3 regions of the Leclercia sp. W6 genome follow, and region 1 is predicted to be linked to each of the others. Evidence: predicted binding sites of a transcription regulator. Region 1 holds the regulator's gene; each other region holds the start of a gene.

Region 1 (6,023 bases):
GTTCACCGTCGGCGTCAGCCAGGCCGGACGCACCGCTTCGATCGGATCGATGGACTCACGCCACTCCGGTACACGGTGGTTGAGGTAGGTCATCAGCGGCATCGGCTCGCCGAAGTTAACATACCCCTGACCGAGGTTACGCAGCTTGCTCAGACCACGCAGCATCTGCAGCAGGCTCTCTTTCTCTTTGGTGGCGCCGCGCAGCTCTTTGGCGTAGGTGCCCACTTCCATCACGTGCTCGTAACCGATGTAGATCGGCACCAGCGTGATAGGACGCGTACCGCCGCGCAGCATCGCCTGGATGGTCATCGACAGGGTGCCGGTCTTCGGATCGAGCAAACGCCCGGTACGGGAACGGCCGCCCTCCACAAAGTACTCGACGGAATAGCCGCGGCTGAACAGCTCGCCGAGGTATTCACGGAAGACGGTGGAGTAGAGCTTGTTGCCTTTAAAGGTACGGCGAATAAAGAACGCACCCAGACGGCGGAAGATCGGGCCTGCCGGCCAGAAGTTGAGGTTGATACCCGCCGCGATGTGCGGTGGCACCAGCCCCTGGTGATAGAGCACGTACGAGAGCAGCAGGTAGTCCATGTGGCTACGGTGGCAGGGCACGTAGACAATTTCATGGCCGTCATGGGCCAGCTGGCGCACACGCTCGGCGTTGTGCACGTTAATCCCCTGATAGAGACGGTTCCAGGTAAAGCTCAGGATACGGTCGCTGAGGCGGATCATCTCGTAGGAGAAGTTGGCGGCAATCTCTTCCATCAGGGCGATGGCGTTTTGCTGCGCCTTCTCATGAGAGATCTTTTTGCTGCGCGCTTCGTCTTCAACGGCACGGGCAATGGCTTTCGACGCCAGCAACTTATTGAACAGATCCTGGCGAGCAGGCAGGCGCGGGCCTACCGCGGCAAGACGCTGGCGGGCAAAGTGCATACGCGCCACGCGGGCCAGCTTCTGGGCGATGGTTTTATCCGTGCCGTGCTCATCGGCCATGCGGCGCAGGGAGACGGAAGGTGAAAAACGGACAAAGCTGTCGCGGCCCAGCCAGTTGACGGCGAAAAACTTCTGCACCCCGTTGAGCATGCGCAACGGCGGATTCTCTTCGCCTTTATCACGCCCCGGACGACGGCCAAACATCACCGATACCGGCACCATCTGCACATCCAGCAGCGGATTGCTGCGGTGCAGGTCGAGGTAATCATGGAACAGCTTAATGGACTCTTCTTTCGGCGTGTACCAGGTGAATACGCGAGGTCCGCCGTGGATAAAGATGTAGCGTGGCAGTTGGGTGCCGTCGATCTCCAGCGGCTCCAGCGGATCCGGGAGATCGTGCGCCAGGCACTGGGCGCGCAGCGTCAGCAAGTCGGCCTTCGAGTTGTAAGGCAAAACGTACATAATAGGACGCGAGGTATCGAGTCCCAATTCCAGCGTGGGAACCGCCGGAATAGACTTGCTTTTTACCAGGACGCTTAATGGTAAATTAAGTAATTTGTAGTAAATTCGTGGCCAGCCAGACATAAACGATGTAAAGCCTCTGGTTAAAAATGCAATTGCGGCGCAAGGATAACAGAAAGCGCGCAAAATTTCTGTTGTTACCCGTCATACTTCCGGCGGCAGCGCAGCGCGCTTAAGCCACCGTTTCTGACGCTATTTTCGAAGAAAGGTTTCTTTTAATGGCCAACAATACCACTGGGTTAACCCGAATCATTAAAGCTGCCGGCTATTCCTGGAAAGGCATTCGTGCTGCCTGGATCAATGAAGCCGCTTTTCGCCAGGAGGGGGTAGCAGTCATCGCGGCGATTATTATTGCCTGCTGGCTGGATGTTGATCCCATCACCCGTGTACTCCTGATTGGATCGGTAATGTTGGTGATGATAGTCGAAATTCTGAACAGTGCGATCGAGGCGGTGGTCGACCGCATTGGCAGCGACTTCCATGAGCTTTCGGGCCGGGCGAAAGATATGGGCTCTGCCGCTGTGCTGATGGCGATTATCGTTGCCCTGTTTACCTGGGTCACGCTGCTTTGGGGACATTTGCGATAAGCCTTCAGAAACCGAACAAGTCTCTGGTTTTTTATGCGGTTTGTGGTTCCAAAATCGCCTTTAGCTGTATATACTCACAGCATAACTGTATATACACCCAGGGGGCGGAATGAAAGCGTTAACGACCAGGCAGCAAGAGGTGTTTGATCTCATTCGGGATCATATCGGCCAGACGGGTATGCCGCCGACGCGTGCAGAAATCGCGCAGCGTCTGGGCTTCCGTTCTCCAAACGCCGCTGAAGAGCACCTGAAAGCCCTGGCGCGTAAGGGTGTGCTTGAGATTGTCTCCGGCGCGTCTCGTGGTATTCGTCTGCTGGTTGAAGCAGAAGAGGGCCTTCCGCTTGTCGGTCGTGTCGCCGCCGGGGAACCGCTGCTGGCGCAACAGCATATTGAAGGCCACTATCAGGTCGATCCGGGCATGTTCAAACCGAGCGCGGACTTCTTGCTGCGCGTCAGCGGGATGTCCATGAAGGATATCGGCATTCTCGACGGCGATCTGCTGGCGGTACATAAAACGCAGGATGTGCGCAACGGCCAGGTCGTTGTGGCGCGCATAGATGATGAAGTGACCGTTAAACGTCTGAAAAAACAGGGCAACACGGTACAGCTGCTGCCGGAAAACAGCGAGTTTTCCCCGATTGTTGTCGATCTGCGTGAACATAACTTTTCCATCGAAGGGCTGGCGGTAGGCGTCATCCGCAACGGTGAATGGTTATAACCTCTTTCTGACAGACTGCGGCAACGCCGCAGTCTGCTTTTCTTTTTTCTCCCGGTCATACACATGTCTCTGCTGACTGCTTCAGACAAGGCGTTGTGGCGTCTTGCCCTCCCGATGATCGTCTCCAATATCAGCGTCCCGCTGCTGGGGCTGGTGGATACCGCCGTTATCGGCCATCTCGACTCTCCGGTCTATCTGGGCGGTGTCGCCATCGGCGCCACGGCAACCAGCTTCCTGTTTATGCTGCTGCTCTTTTTACGCATGAGCACCACCGGGCTCACCGCCCAAGCCTATGGCGCAAAAGATCCGCTGCGTCTGGCCCGGGCGCTGGTGCAGCCGTTGATCCTCGCGCTCGGCGCCGGGTTACTGATTGTGCTGCTGCGCACACCGCTTATCGATCTGGCGCTGCATATCGTGGGCGGCAGCGAGGATGTGCTGCATCAGGCGCGGCGCTTCCTCGAGATCCGCTGGCTCAGCGCCCCGGCATCGCTGGCTAACCTGGTGCTGCTCGGCTGGCTGCTGGGGGTGCAGTATGCCCGGGCACCGGTGATCCTGCTGGTGGTGGGTAACTTGCTCAATATCGTGCTGGATCTATGGCTGGTGATCGGGCTGAAAATGAACGTGCAGGGGGCCGCTCTCGCGACCGCTGTCGCCGAATACGCCACCCTGTTGCTCGGCTTGTGGATGGTCTGGCGGGTGCTGGCTCTGCGCGGCATTTCCCTGGCGCTGCTGAAAGCGAGCTGGCGGGGCAATATCCGCAAGCTGCTGGCCCTGAACCGGGACATTATGCTGCGCTCGCTGCTGCTGCAACTCTGTTTCGGCGCGCTGACGGTGCTGGGCGCGCGTTTGGGGCCGGAGATTATCGCCGTTAACGCCGTGCTGATGACGCTACTCACCTTTACTGCCTACGCGCTGGATGGTTTTGCCTATGCGGTTGAGGCGCACTCCGGGCAGGCCTATGGCGCCCGGGAAAGCGGCCAGCTGCGTGAAGTATGGCGGGCAGCCTGCCGTCAGTCTGGCATGGTGGCGCTGGCCTTCGCGCTTGTCTATGCCCTGGCAGGCAACCCGATCGTGGCGCTGCTGACTTCGCTGCCAGAGCTGCGCGCGCTGGCGAGCCATTATCTTGTCTGGCAGGTGATTTTGCCGGTGGTGGGGGTCTGGTGCTATTTGCTCGACGGCATGTTTATCGGCGCAACCCGTGGCGCAGAGATGCGCAACAGTATGGCCGTCGCGGCCGCCGGGTTTGGTCTGACGCTGTTCACCTTGCCCTGGCTGGGGAATCATGGCCTGTGGCTGGCCCTGAGCGTGTTCCTGGCCCTGCGGGGGCTCTCTCTGGGCTGGATCTGGCACCGGCACTGGCGCAACGGTACCTGGTTTCAATAACGGCTTCACCTTACTGAATGGTAAAAGATTCCGAATAACAAACCCAACGCCGCACGCTTATCTATAATTATTATCACGTCCAGCACGAAATGTATTTCAGGACGAACTTATCCTTAACGACCGAGCGAAGAGGAATCGATGATGAATAAAGACCAAGTCGGCGGTAACTGGAAACAGATCAAAGGTAAAGTAAAAGAACAGTGGGGCGACCTGACTGACGATGACATGACCGTTATCGAAGGTAAACGTGACCAGCTGGTGGGGAAAATTCAGGAACGCTATGGTTATGAGAAAGACCAGGCGGAGAAAGAAGTTGGTGACTGGGAAACCCGTAACAACTATCGCTGGTAACTCAGCGCTACCCGCAGGTACACGGATGTACGCTCAGGGCGACCCTCAGGTCGCCCCTTTTTTTGTGCTCAGCGCGGCTTCTTTTTCAGCTGGATAGAGTGGTCATGCTGGCAATTTTCCTGATGGCGGCAGGCCTCAACTTCCACGCAGTTGCGGCACAGGCCGTGCGCTTCAATCACATTGTGACGCAGGGCAAATCCCATTTTCGCCGCCAGAGTATGCATGATGTCTTCCACCCCTTCCGCGCCTTCTTCCTTCACGCTGCCGCAGCGATCGCAGATAAACATCGCTGAGGTGTGGGTAGGCTGATCGAACAGGTGGCACAGCACATAGCTGTTGGTCGATTCCACTTTATGCACAAAACCCTGCTCAAGCAGAAAATCGAGCGCCCGGTATACGGTAGGGGGCTTTGCCTGCGGCTCGCTTTCGCGCAGCAGATCGAGCAGGTCGTAAGCGCTGATGGCCCCATTTTGCAGGCTCAGCAGGCGCAACACTTCAAGGCGCTGCGGAGTCAGGCGCACATTGCGTTGCGCGCACAGCTTTTCGGCTTGCGCTAACAGTGCCTGCATTGTGGACGTTTCCATTTTGCACCTCGAATAACATGGAATAACAAACCGCCAGTTTACCATGTTCTGGCCTAAACGCCGAGATCCAGCAGGTGTGCTACCCTGACGAAAAACCACGGGGACTAAAAGATGAAAAGACCGGACTATATTCGACACTGGCGTGAGGTAGAAGGGGCCGATAACTCAACCTATCCCGACAGCACAGAGCGTTTCTCCATTGGCGCGCCCCTGGCTCGAGCGCTTGGCTTAGGCCGCCTCGGTATTCACCATGAACGCCTGCCGCCAGGGCGTCGTACCTCTTATCCACATGCCGAAAGCGATGAAGAGGAGTTTATCTATGTGCTGGAGGGTTATCCCGAAGCCTGGATCAACGGGTATTTATGGAAGCTGGAGCCGGGAGACAGCGTAGGATTTCCGGCCGGGACGGGTGTCTGCCACACCTTTATTAATAACACCACTGAAGAAGTGCGGTTATTAGTGGTGGGCGAAGCCAATAAAAAATATAACCGAATTTATTATCCGCTAAATGCAGTATATGCCGCCACCCGCGAAGATCGCTGGATCGATCACCCGCCACAATTTTTTGGTCCGCATGATGGAAAACCCGGGCGAAAATAAATTCTTGTTCTATACCTATTTAAAGACATAAGGAAATCAATATCTTATCTAATACTAAAGTTTAAGACATATTTAGCTTCTAATACTTTTTTCACAGAGGACGTATTTCCCTGCGCGGCGTATAGCCGCCGGGGTTAATTTACCCAAAATAAGTCAGGTGTCCTGTGAAAATAAAACTCAAACTTTCTGTGGCTGGAATTGCCACCGGTATTCTTTTGTCTCATCAGGCTGGAGCCGCAACTACCTGGACGGAAGCACGCGGCGATGCAATGGGCGGAACAGGCGTTGCATCGGCCCATTATGGCAGCGGGGTATTCATTAACCCGGCGCTGTTGGCAAAATCAA
Region 2 (6,023 bases), 2.0 Mb from region 1:
TCATGTCTAAATTTGCTGCCTCCCTCGCTATTGCTGCCGCTCTGCTGTCTGCCAGTGCTTTCGCCGAAAACGCAAAGCCGACTGTTGTCCTGGTTCATGGTGCCTTTGCTGACTCATCAAGCTGGAATGATGTCACCCGTATCCTGCAAAAAGATGGGTATAACGTCGTCGCAGCGGCTAATCCGCTGCGCAGTGTTTCGACTGATGCGGCTTACGTCTCTTCTGTTGTGAACAATATTAAAGGACCTGTTGTACTTGTCGGGCATTCCTATGGCGGCCAGGTGATAACGAACGCAGCCCGGGAAACGAAAAATGTTAAATCACTGGTTTATGTCGCCGCATTTGCTCCTGACACGGGTGAGGCTGCCGCTGAACTGGCGGGGAAATTCCCCGGTGGCACTCTTGGCGAGGCGCTTTCCGCACCGGTTAAGCTGGCTGATGGTAACGTCGATCTATCCATTGAGCAGTCGAAGTTCCACCAGCAATTCGCTCATGACGTGTCAGCTGAAAAAGCTGCGCTGATGGCGGCAGGACAACGACCTGTGACCGAAGCAGCATTAACTGAAAAATCGGGAGCCCCCGCCTGGAAAACAGTGCCCTCTTACTTCATTTATGGTGATAGCGACAAAAATATCCCTGCCCAAAGTTTGCGTTTCATGGCTGAACGCGCGGGATCAAAGCACACCGTGGTGATTAAAGGGGCATCCCATGTCGTAATGGTTTCTCATCCTCAGGACGTAGCCACACTTATTGAGGAAGCCGCGAAATAATTCTCTTTGTCCTGTCTTTGACGCCATTCCCCGTCAGAGGCACTGTCCCGGACTTTTTTTTGCGGTGCAACCGCCAGGGTATACAGTGTCAGCTGCCTTCGAAATAAACAGAAGAGAGATCGTCCGCCTGCGGTAAAGGCGGGCGTTTTCTCTATCTTCGCGAACGAGTCCCAAGTCGGCCGGACGGGGCGCAGAATGATGCTGTACCTTTTTCTGATGATCTCCAATTCCCCCCCCTCAAAATCAATTTCGCGGAACAAGCAGATGGCGCGGTTGTTGCCATTTTTAAAAATGGATACGGTTCTCAAGCTGACAAGGCCCGACAGAAACAGATATCAGTGTCCAGACAGGCGGCTAGTTTCTGCTTATCCTATACTCAGCTAAAGAATATTGTGATGTAGATGAAAACATCAAAAACGCGCATAAGTCGTTGAGGTTCTATGAAATTCCCCGGCATACCGGAAAATGAAGAAGAAAGACTAAAGTCGCTTTATCTCGCAGACCTGCTTGATACCAGAGACGATGAGCGTTTCGATCGTCTGACCCGGCTTGCCAGGCGCATCTTTCAGGTACCTGTGGTTCTGATAAGCCTGCTGGATCGCGAACGACAATGGTTGATTGCATGCGAGGGTCTCGGTGTCCGGGAAACGCCACGTAATATCTCGTTCTGTGGGCATGCCATTTTGCAGGATGGCGCTTTTATCGTTAACGATGCATCTGTTGATGAGCGTTTTCATGATAATCCCCTGGTTACCGGTGAACCTTACATCAGATTTTACGCTGGCTATCCTGTGCATCTGCCTGACGGAAAAGTGGCCGGTACGCTTTGCCTCATTCATACCATCCCTCGCAGCTTTAACGACGAGGATATTGCTTCACTCAAGGATATGGCCTTCATTGTTGAGGATGAATTTCAGGTCATCGGCATGGCCATGACCGACAGCCTGACCGGAATAGCTAATCGGCGGGGTTTTTACCGGACAGGAGAAAAACGGTTCCGCACCCTCACTGAGCGTAATACACCGTTCAGCCTTATCTTTTTTGATCTGGATAAATTCAAACCTATCAATGATCTTTGGGGGCATGCTGAAGGCGATGAGGTTCTGAAAGTCTTCTCAGGACTGTTGTTTCAGTTCCTGAAGCCCGGCGATATTGCCGGTCGGCTGGGTGGAGACGAATTCGCCGTGCTCATTACCACCCGGAGCAGTACGGAGGATTTTTTGCATGCGCTTCGTCGGGGAGTTGACGATTACAACGAAAAATCAGGTAAACCCTATAATATCAATTACTCTTCTGGCGTTCTGTACAATGATCAGGGCCAGTATTCGTCGCTTGACGAAATGATCAAAAAAAGTGACGAAGTGATGTACTCAGTGAAGCGCAGGAAACAGCTTTAAAAGGAGTGCTTTGCGCACCTCGATTCAACCTGGATGTCCGCGCCTGCTACATAGCGGACATTTTTTCATTACCCTGCCCCGGACATCTGAACTTAGCGTTGACAAGCGCCAGTCACTGGCAATCAGCCTCACTTTACCGATGCATATCAGAGTGATAATGAGATATGCTGGTTTATCATGGAAAAATCTTACGCTGAACGCAGGATTACATCGCTAATCAAAGGGTTAAAAATGAAAAAAACAATCCCAGACTATACGCCTGTTGACTTATCTCGTTGGGCCAGGAAGGAACATTTTGCAGTATTTCAGTCTTTTGCTCAGAGCACCATTAACCAGACTGTTAATTTAGACATCACCGATCTGCTGAAACATATTAAAGACGTGGGCTGGAAGTTTTACCCTACTATCATCTCCATCATTTCTGAAGTCGTAAACAGGCATACCGAGTTTCGTATGGCCATGAAGGACGATGAGCTGGTTATATGGAAGGAAGTTTACCCAAGCTACACCATTTTCCATAATGAAACGGAGACGTTTTCATCATTATGGAGTCATTACGATGGCAATATGGAGCACTTCCAAAAAACCTATTCTGAAGACGTTACACGCTACGGTAATAACCTTTCTTACTGGCCTAAGGGCGAGTCACCGGACAATATATTTTTCGTATCGGCTATTCCCTGGGCAACGTTTACCAGTTTCAATGTCAACGTTGCAAACATGAAGAACTTTTTCGCGCCCATGTTCACCTTTGGCAAATACTACGAACAGGATGGAAAAACATTGTTGCCGCTCGCCGTTCAGGTCCACCATTCCGTTTGCGATGGTTTCCATCTGGCAAGACTGTTTAATGAAATACAAGAGATAATGAGCGACTTACCGCACCGTGCTTAAACGGGCCACTTCTGTTATCAAGCGAGGAACAGGCATCAGCGATGACGATTACGTTAATGCCCTGCCTGTTTCCTGCCTTCCTCACCACTTCCGCCCACCTGAGCCGGGCATATGGCAAAAAAACCGCGAGCAGTTTCCCACTCGCGGCGACAGGATCAGCGATGATGTATTAATCAGGCAGCTTTGACTGCTCTGATTTTTTTACTGCCACTCTCATCTGACGCTGTCTTTTCTGCTGCTGTAGCGGCATTGAGATCGGGAAGTTTGCTAGTACGCAGAATATGCTGCACGGCCTCTTTCTGCTCGGCGAGATACAGCCCCAGATTTTCAGCCTGCGTTTCATCCATCTGCATGTCACTTTGCACCAGCCAGTCGGTGAACGCTTCTGCGAGGTCGAGCAGTTTGTCGTGAGCGTCAGCCTCTTTCTTACTGGCAAATGTCATTTTCTCTTCACCTTTTCTTACGACAACATATTTTGTTTCAACAGCCATTATGCACCCCCTATACTGTAATTATATACAGTATAGCACTTCCTTGTTTGTGTTGCAGCCAAAAATGCGCTGGATAAACTTGCTTATGTTCAGGGGGCGAGCCCCCTTCAGTTACAATGCTTTATCGGTAAACAGCGGTACGTTACAGGATGTCGCAACGTGGTCCAGATAGTCGCTCAGGTAGTCCGGATACGGGAAGCCTTTTACAATCGTCAGCGAGTTCAGCACCGGGAAAAGATAAAAATCGGTGATGCTTATCGGGTGTCTGGCTCGGAGATAGGGCTCGATTTTAGCCAGTTCATCCACCAGCGTATCGATAAAGGCCTGACTATTGGCCATTAACGCCTCCAGATCGCCAAACGCTTTTATCTCACGCTGGGTATAGGCTTCGCGCGCGGCTGGGGTGGACAACTCTTTAAAATCCGCCCGGGTAAAACGTGGGATCGCCAGGTTAAAGACGGTGCGCGTGTTCTCTTTGCACCAGGCCTCAATCACTGGGTCGCATTCACCCTTGATGACCGGCGCACCATTAAGCTCATCGACATAATGGACGATATCCATGCTTTCCGGCATGTAAACGCCCTCTTCTTTTTGCAGGATCGGCACGACCTTTCTGCCCACCATACGGGTTGGCGTGTCGACATCCCCTTCCATTATCACGCCCAGCTCGAAGGGCACCTTTTTAAGACCAAAGATCATTCTCGCGCGGATACAGAACGGGCAATGCTCATACACATAGAGTTTCATAGCGTTCTCTTTCTCTAAACAGATGGATGATGGGATGAATTACCTGACAGGATCGGGCAAATCGGGTCAAGGTTTCCAGCCTAATTTTTTACGCTGGCCGGGCTTTGTTCACGATCCACATTCCGGCCAGCATCGACAACACAAACAGCACTCCCTTCCCTGCGCCCGCCCCCAGCAAGACCAGCGCCGGTCCGGGACAAATACCTGCCAGCCCCCAACCCAGGCCGAACAGGATGGCGCCCACCAGCAGCGCGCGGTCTACGGTGTTATTCTCCGGCAGTCGAATCGGCGCCCCGCAAAACGACATTTGTCTGCCTTTAGCTAACCTGAAGCCGACTATCCCCACCGCAATCGCCCCAAGCATCACGAAGGCAAGAGAGGGATCCCAGGGCTGAGAGAGATTCAGAAAGCCAAGCACCTTATCGGGATTTGCCATCCCGCTTATCAGCAAACCCACGCCAAAAATCAGGCCACACAGAAACGCGGCAATGACCATTAACATATCTTCTCCTTAACCGAGCCAGAAACCGGTCAGCGTTGCGGTAACAATACCGACCGCCATAAAGGTCAGCGTGGCCGCCAGGGAGCGTCTGGAAAAACGCGACAGCCCGCAGACGCCATGCCCACTGGTACACCCGGATCCCAGACGCGTCCCGGCGCCCACCAGCAGGCCCGCCACGACAATCAGCGGCCACGAGGTATGAACCGTTATCTCAGGTAAGGGAAAGAAAAGGCTGAACAGCAGAGGTGAACCGATAAGACCGACTAAAAAGGCTATCCGCCACCCCTCTTTACGGGTCTGTTTCGTCAGCATCCCCGCCACAATGCCGCTGATCCCGGCGATTCGCCCGCAGAAGTGAATCAGCAGTATGGCGGCAAGCCCGATTAATACCCCGCCCGCGAGGCTACTCAGTGGCGTGAAGTGAGAGAAATCAACGCTCATGATCGACACCTTTCTGTGGGCAATAGAGGTCATATAAGGTGTTAAGCAGCGTGAAGATCCGCGGATCCTCAATCCGGTAGAAAATCTGTTTACCTGTACGTCGGGTCTCCACCAGCTTTAAACGCCGCAAGACCCCCAGCTGCTGGGACAGCGTAGGCTGACGGATCCCCACCGCCTCTTCAAGCTGCGCAACGTTCGCTTCCCCCTGACTTAACTGACACATCAACAGGAGTCTGTCCGCATTAGACAAACCGCGCAAAAGCTCCGCAGCCCCCAGTGCCGCCTGTTTCATTGCATCCTGAATATCGCTATTCGTAGTCACGATATGCATCCATCAATATACATATTTATATAATGTATTTTAGTATATTGTTTGCCGGGACGCATAGCAAAAAAAACCGGCAGGTGGCAGCCGGTAGTTTTTCTTCCCCAGGTGGCCTGACCTTATAATTTCAGCTCAGGCGCCAGCGCTTTTTTATCCGACATACAGGTTTGCCACGCTCTACCCGGTTCGCCGTTATCCAGCACCGACGAGGTACGATATTCTACGGTGCGGGTACGCTGATCGGGCCCCACATAGTCGATGGTCGTCCAGCGGGTGTCGGCGTCTTTGCCCTCGGCAGTGAGTTCGATAGTCTGGTTTTTCACAATCTCGGCGCACTCTTTCGCCGCGGCCTCGACTTTACGAAACTTCTTCTCTTCGGGCGAAGTGCCCTCACTGGGCATGGACATACAGCCGGTGAAGAGTAAACAGGCAAGGGATATAAGGCTGATTTTTTGC
Region 3 (6,023 bases), 630 kb from region 1:
AGACGCTGATGGTGGTGGTGGTGCTCTGCCTGGTCTGCTCCATTGTGGTTGCAGGATCTGCGGTGGGCCTTAAGTCCCGTCAGCAGGAGCAACGCGCCCTGGATAAACAACGTAACATTCTGGCCGTCGCCGGGCTGATGAACGGCGAAATGAGCGCTGAGGATGTGGCGCAGACCTTTGCTTCACGCATCACGCCACGTCTGGTGGATCTCAATACTGGCGAGCTGCTGGAGACCGATCCGTCCACTTACAATCAGGCCCAGGCGCTGAAAGATCCGCAGCGCAGCACCGAACTGGACGCCAGCCAGGACCCGGCAGGCATTAAACGCCGCAGCAATACGGCGGAAATTTACCTGGTGCGCGATGAACAAAACCGTGTCCAGGAGCTGGTTCTGCCGGTCTATGGCAATGGTCTGTGGTCGATGATGTATGCCTTCGTGGCTCTCAACACCGATGGACGCACCGTCAAGGGCATCACCTACTACGATCAGGGCGAAACCCCGGGGCTGGGCGGCGAAGTCGAAAACCCAGCCTGGCGGGCGCAGTTTGTCGGCAAAAAAGTGCTGGATGATAACGGCCAGCCAGCGCTGAAAGTGGTGAAAGGGGGCGCGCGTCCGGGTGATGAGTACGCCGTCGATGGCCTGTCGGGCGCCACGCTGACCTCAAACGGTGTGCAGCATAGCTTTGATTTCTGGATGGGCGAGATGGGTTTTGGTCCTTTTCTTAAAAAGGTACGTGAAGGAGAGCTGAACAATGGCTGATGTGGGCGAACTGAAAGAAGTTAAACGGGTGCTTATTGGGCCGCTCATCGCCAACAACCCGATTACCCTGCAGGTGCTGGGAGTCTGTTCGGCGCTGGCGGTTACCACAAAACTGGAGACCGCCGTGGTGATGACCCTGGCCGTGACGCTGGTGACGGCGTTTTCCAGCTTGTTTATCTCAATGATCCGCCACCACATCCCGAACAGCGTGCGCATTATTGTGCAGATGGCGATCATCGCCTCGCTGGTCATTGTGGTGGATCAGCTGCTGCGGGCATTTGCCTACGAAATCTCAAAACAGCTGTCGGTCTTTGTTGGCCTGATCATCACCAACTGCATCGTGATGGGACGTGCAGAAGCCTATGCGATGAAAATGCCGCCGCTGGCCAGCTTTATGGATGGTATTGGTAACGGTCTTGGCTATGGCGTGATCCTGCTGACGGTCGGTTTCCTGCGCGAGCTTCTTGGCAGCGGCAAACTGTTTGGTATTCCTGTCCTTGAAACCGTACAAAACGGTGGCTGGTATCTGCCAAACGGCCTGTTCCTGCTGGCGCCCAGCGCGTTCTTCATTATCGGTTTGTTGATCTGGGCGGTGAGAACCTGGCGCCCTGAACAGCAGGAAAAGGAGTAACCGACAATGGCTCATTACATTAGCTTGTTTGTGCGCGCGGTGTTTGTCGAAAACATGGCGCTCGCGTTTTTCCTCGGGATGTGTACTTTCCTCGCGGTCTCCAAAAAGGTATCGACCGCCTTCGGGCTGGGCATTGCCGTCACGGTGGTGCTGGGGCTGTCGGTCCCGATCAACAATCTGGTATTTAACCTGGTGCTACGCGACAGCGCGCTGGTTGAGGGGATTGACCTGAGCTTCCTCAACTTTATCACCTTCATTGGGGTGATTGCGGCACTGGTTCAGATCCTCGAGATGATCCTCGATAAATACTTCCCGTCACTGTATACGGCGCTGGGCATCTTCCTGCCGCTGATTGCGGTGAACTGCGCCATCTTCGGTGGCGTATCGTTTATGGTTCAGCGTGATTACAACTTTACCGAGTCGATAGTGTACGGTTTCGGCTCTGGTATTGGCTGGATGCTGGCTATCGTGGCGTTGGCGGGTCTGCGTGAAAAAATGAAGTATGCCAACGTGCCGGCCGGTCTGCGCGGCTTAGGGATCACCTTTATCACCACTGGTCTGATGGCGCTGGGCTTTATGTCCTTCTCCGGTGTGCAGCTGTAAGGGCAAAATCTATGGAAATTATTCTTGGCGTAGTGATGTTCACGCTGATCGTGCTGGTGCTCTCGGGGCTGATTCTGGTGGCGCGCTCAAAGCTGGTCAATTCCGGCGATGTGATCATTGAGATTAACGATGAGGCAGATAAGCAGATCCTGACGCCTGCGGGCGACAAGCTGCTGAACACCCTTTCTGGCAATGGCATTTTTATCTCCTCTGCCTGCGGTGGCGGCGGTTCATGCGGACAATGTCGTGTGACCGTTAAAGAGGGCGGCGGCGATATTCTGCCGACCGAGCTGTCGCACATCAGCAAGCGCGAGGCGAAAGAGGGCTGTCGTCTGGCTTGTCAGGTGGCGGTTCGCCAGAACATGAAGATCGAACTGCCGGAGGAGATCTTCGGCATTAAGAAGTGGCAGTGTGAAGTTATCTCTAACGATAACAAAGCCACCTTCATTAAAGAGCTGAAGCTGCGGGTTCCCGACGGGGAAGATGTGCCGTTCCGTGCGGGCGGTTACATTCAGATTGAGTGCCCGGAACATACTGTCGCGTATAAAGATTTTGATGTGCCTGAGAAGTACCGCGGTGACTGGGATAAATTCAACCTGTTCCGCTTTGTCTCTGAGGTCAAAGAGCCGACGCTGCGCGCCTATTCAATGGCCAACTACCCGGAAGAGAAGGGCATCATCATGCTCAACGTGCGTATTGCCACGCCGCCACCAAACGTGCCGGATGCACCGCCGGGGATCATGTCTTCTTATATCTGGTCGCTGAAAGCGGGGGATAAGGTCACTATCTCCGGTCCGTTTGGTGAGTTCTTTGCTAAAGATACCGACGCCGAAATGGTCTTTATCGGCGGGGGCGCTGGCATGGCGCCGATGCGCTCGCACATTTTCGACCAGCTTAAGCGCCTCGGCAGTAAGCGTAAGATCAGCTTCTGGTATGGCGCCCGTTCGCTGCGCGAAATGTTCTATCAGGATGAGTTTGAACAGCTTGCGCGGGATAACCCGAACTTTACCTTCCACATTGCGCTTTCCGATCCGCAGCCGGAAGACAACTGGACCGGCTATACCGGCTTTATTCATAACGTCCTGTATGAAAACTATCTGAAGCACCATGCCGCGCCGGAAGACTGTGAGTTCTACATGTGTGGTCCGCCGATGATGAACGCCGCAGTCATTAAAATGCTGCAGGAGCTGGGCGTGGAAGATGAGAACATCATGCTGGATGATTTTGGAGGCTGATGATGATGACCTTCGTGCTGACCTTTGCCGTTTTTGTGCTGGTGATCTTCAGCATGTCCCTCGGCTGGTTGATTAAGCGCAAAAGCATTCAGGGCAGCTGTGGTGGCATCTCTTCCCTGGGTATGGAGAAAGTTTGCGATTGCCCTGAGCCATGCGATGCGCGTAAAAAGCGTATGGCGCGTGAGGCACAGCGCCAGCAAAACCGGATCCTCTAATAAACAGGCCGCATAAAGCGGCCTTTTTTTTACTTAAGCCACTCCCGCGCCTGGGCTGGGGAATCGACCATCACCCCATCGGCCCCCAGCGCTTTTGCTTTCTGGTAATCCTCCGCGGAATTTACCCCCAGCAGGATAATGTGACCATTACCCTGTGAGCGGAAACAGTCCATCGCCTCTTTGTCCCATGTCAGGGTTGCCGGAGAGATCCCCTCGCCCAGGGTAAATTTTTCCACCACCTCGACCTTGCGGTTCAGCTCCAGCCCGTACCAGTATGCATCCATTGTATTTGCTGGGGCCTGACACACGTGGTTCAGCGAGATGTTTGCCAGTCGGGTACGCGTTTCACTGCGGGTGACAAAACGCGGTATTTCTGCAGGCAGCGCATCCAGATAGCGATCTTCGGTAGAGTACACGCGCACACGGTTCAGGCTGTTGGTCTCTTTCAGCACGGTAAGCAACTGCTTGCCCATCCCGGCCGCATCAGCATCCGGGGATTTGATATCAATATAGAAGCGGGTCTCAGGCCAGCGTTCAAGCACGGCTTTCAGCGTTGGAATAGTGGCGCCGGTAACGCTCTCTTTCCATTTCGCACCTGCGTTAAATGTCGCCAGCTCTGCCTGAGTATACTGGGACACTTTTCCCTTCGCGGGGGTTAACGCGCTCAAATCGCTGGGACGATACAGAACGGGAACGCCGTCACGGCTGAGCTGCACGGTTATCCAGATAGCCTGAGCATGATTTTCCAGCGCCAACGAGATGGCCGGAAGCGTGTTCTCCGGCGCGTCGGCGGTTCCGCCGCGGTGAGCAATAATCTGCGGGTCAGCCCAGGCGTTAGAGGCGAGCAGCAGTGAGGCGATAATCATCTTTTTCATGAATAAATTTCCATTTTAAATGCATTAACTTGATGAATTTAAAGCGTTTATTGGCTCTATCTTGTACCACGGTTTAATGACAGAAGTGAGACAGTAAAACTGCTGACGCATTTTTTGTACTTTGTTATACTGGATGTAATTACAGGTGTGGTGAAGACGATGCGCAAAATCATCCATGTCGATATGGACTGTTTTTTTGCTGCGGTGGAGATGCGGGATAACCCGGCGCTGCGGGATATCCCCATTGCCATTGGCGGCAGTCGCGAGCGGCGTGGCGTGATCAGTACCGCTAACTATCCGGCGCGTAAGTTTGGCGTGCGCAGCGCCATGCCAACCGCCATGGCGTTAAAACTCTGCCCGCATCTCACCTTACTACCGGGGCGTTTCGATGCCTACAAAGAAGCCTCCAGCCATATCCGCGACATCTTTTCCCGCTACACCTCCCTGATTGAACCGCTGTCGCTGGATGAAGCCTATCTGGATGTCACCGACAGCCTGCACTGTCACGGCTCCGCCACGCTGATGGCGCAGGAGATCCGCCAGACGATTTTCAATGAACTGCAGCTCACCGCCTCGGCGGGCGTCGCCCCGGTAAAATTTCTCGCCAAAATTGCCTCAGATCTCAATAAGCCCAACGGTCAGTATGTGATCACCCCTGACGAGGTTCCGGCGTTTATCAAAACGCTGCCGCTCAGCAAGATCCCCGGCGTGGGTAAAGTCTCTGCGGCAAAGCTGGAGAAGATGGGACTGCGCACCTGCGAGGATGTGCAGAACAGCGATCTGGGCATGTTACTTAAGCGCTTTGGTAAGTTTGGCCGGGTGCTTTGGGAGAGAAGCCAGGGCATTGACGAGCGCAACGTTAACAGCGAGCGGCTGCGTAAATCGGTCGGTGTGGAACGGACCCTGGCGGAGGATATCCACGAGTGGGCAGCCTGTGAAACCATCATTGTCGAACAGCTTTATCCGGAACTGGAACGGCGGCTGGCGAAGGTTAAACCGGATCTGCTGATTGCCCGGCAGGGGGTAAAACTGAAGTTCAACGACTTTCAGCAAACCACGCAGGAGCACGTCTGGCCGCGGCTCAACAAGGACGATCTGATCGCCACCGCGAAGAAAACCTGGGAAGAGCGTCGGGCAGGGCGCGGGGTGAGGCTGGTGGGATTACATGTCACGCTGCTGGACCCGCAGCTGGAGCGGCAGCTGGTGCTGGGGCTGTAAAAAAGCCCGGTGGCGCTCGCGCTTACCGGGCCTACAAACTACTGCCCGGTGGCGCTTTGCTTACCGGGCCTACAAATGACAAACGACGTTGACCTTGTAGGCCCGGCAAACGCAGTGCCGCCGGGCATCAGTCGGCTGATTACTTCGCCGGGATCGCTTTCAGCAGTTCCGTCAGCAGGGTCCAGTAATGGCCCACGCTTTCGATATGAACCTGCTCATCCGGAGAGTGCGGACCGGTAATGGTTGGTCCGATGGACACCATATCCATATCCGGGTACGGTTTTTTGAACAGACCGCACTCCAGACCAGCGTGGATCACCTGAATGTTCGGCGTGCTGTTGAACAGACGCTGATAGGTTTCACGCACCAGCGCCATCACCGGCGAGCTCGCATCTGGCTGCCAGCCCGGGTAGCTGCCCTTGGCGACGGTCTGCGCGCCAGAGAGTTTGCCCAGAGATTCCAGCATGCTCACCACGTAATCTTTC

The links. Region 1 encodes LexA, which represses DNA repair genes until DNA is damaged. Its sites were predicted from a motif close to TNCTGTATGTACATACAGNA; they were not measured.
Region 2: DVA43_RS06500 (YebG family protein) is a predicted target of LexA. The motif match lies at 3,566-3,585, and genes of this name have one in related genera.
Region 3: dinB (DNA polymerase IV) is a predicted target of LexA. The motif match lies at 4,448-4,467, and genes of this name have one in related genera.

The regions. Positions count from the first base shown of each region.
Region 1 is NZ_CP031104.1:3,344,340-3,350,362, reverse strand. It holds gene plsB (glycerol-3-phosphate 1-O-acyltransferase PlsB) at 1-1,518, opposite strand, end outside; gene DVA43_RS16325 (diacylglycerol kinase) at 1,674-2,042, shown strand; gene lexA (transcriptional repressor LexA) at 2,152-2,760, shown strand; gene dinF (MATE family efflux transporter DinF) at 2,824-4,143, shown strand; gene DVA43_RS16310 (CsbD family protein) at 4,285-4,494, shown strand; gene zur (zinc uptake transcriptional repressor Zur) at 4,563-5,078, opposite strand; gene DVA43_RS16300 (cupin domain-containing protein) at 5,190-5,678, shown strand; gene DVA43_RS16295 (conjugal transfer protein TraF) at 5,843-6,023, shown strand, end outside.
Region 2 is NZ_CP031104.1:1,341,331-1,347,353, forward strand. It holds gene DVA43_RS06480 (alpha/beta fold hydrolase) at 3-770, shown strand; partial or broken gene DVA43_RS24680 (AbrB/MazE/SpoVT family DNA-binding domain-containing protein) at 908-1,078, opposite strand; gene DVA43_RS06490 (sensor domain-containing diguanylate cyclase) at 1,211-2,167, shown strand; gene catA (type A chloramphenicol O-acetyltransferase) at 2,399-3,061, shown strand; gene DVA43_RS06500 (YebG family protein) at 3,235-3,552, opposite strand; gene grxB (glutaredoxin 2) at 3,664-4,299, opposite strand; gene DVA43_RS06510 (DUF6691 family protein) at 4,388-4,801, opposite strand; gene DVA43_RS06515 (YeeE/YedE family protein) at 4,811-5,242, opposite strand; gene DVA43_RS06520 (metalloregulator ArsR/SmtB family transcription factor) at 5,232-5,534, opposite strand; gene DVA43_RS06525 (hypothetical protein) at 5,687-6,023, opposite strand, start outside.
Region 3 is NZ_CP031104.1:2,717,152-2,723,174, reverse strand. It holds gene DVA43_RS13360 (Na(+)-translocating NADH-quinone reductase subunit C) at 1-761, shown strand, start outside; gene DVA43_RS13355 (NADH:ubiquinone reductase (Na(+)-transporting) subunit D) at 754-1,392, shown strand; gene nqrE (NADH:ubiquinone reductase (Na(+)-transporting) subunit E) at 1,399-1,995, shown strand; gene nqrF (NADH:ubiquinone reductase (Na(+)-transporting) subunit F) at 2,007-3,230, shown strand; gene nqrM ((Na+)-NQR maturation NqrM) at 3,230-3,445, shown strand; gene DVA43_RS13335 (glycerophosphodiester phosphodiesterase family protein) at 3,475-4,320, opposite strand; gene dinB (DNA polymerase IV) at 4,480-5,538, shown strand; gene pepD (cytosol nonspecific dipeptidase) at 5,678-6,023, opposite strand, start outside.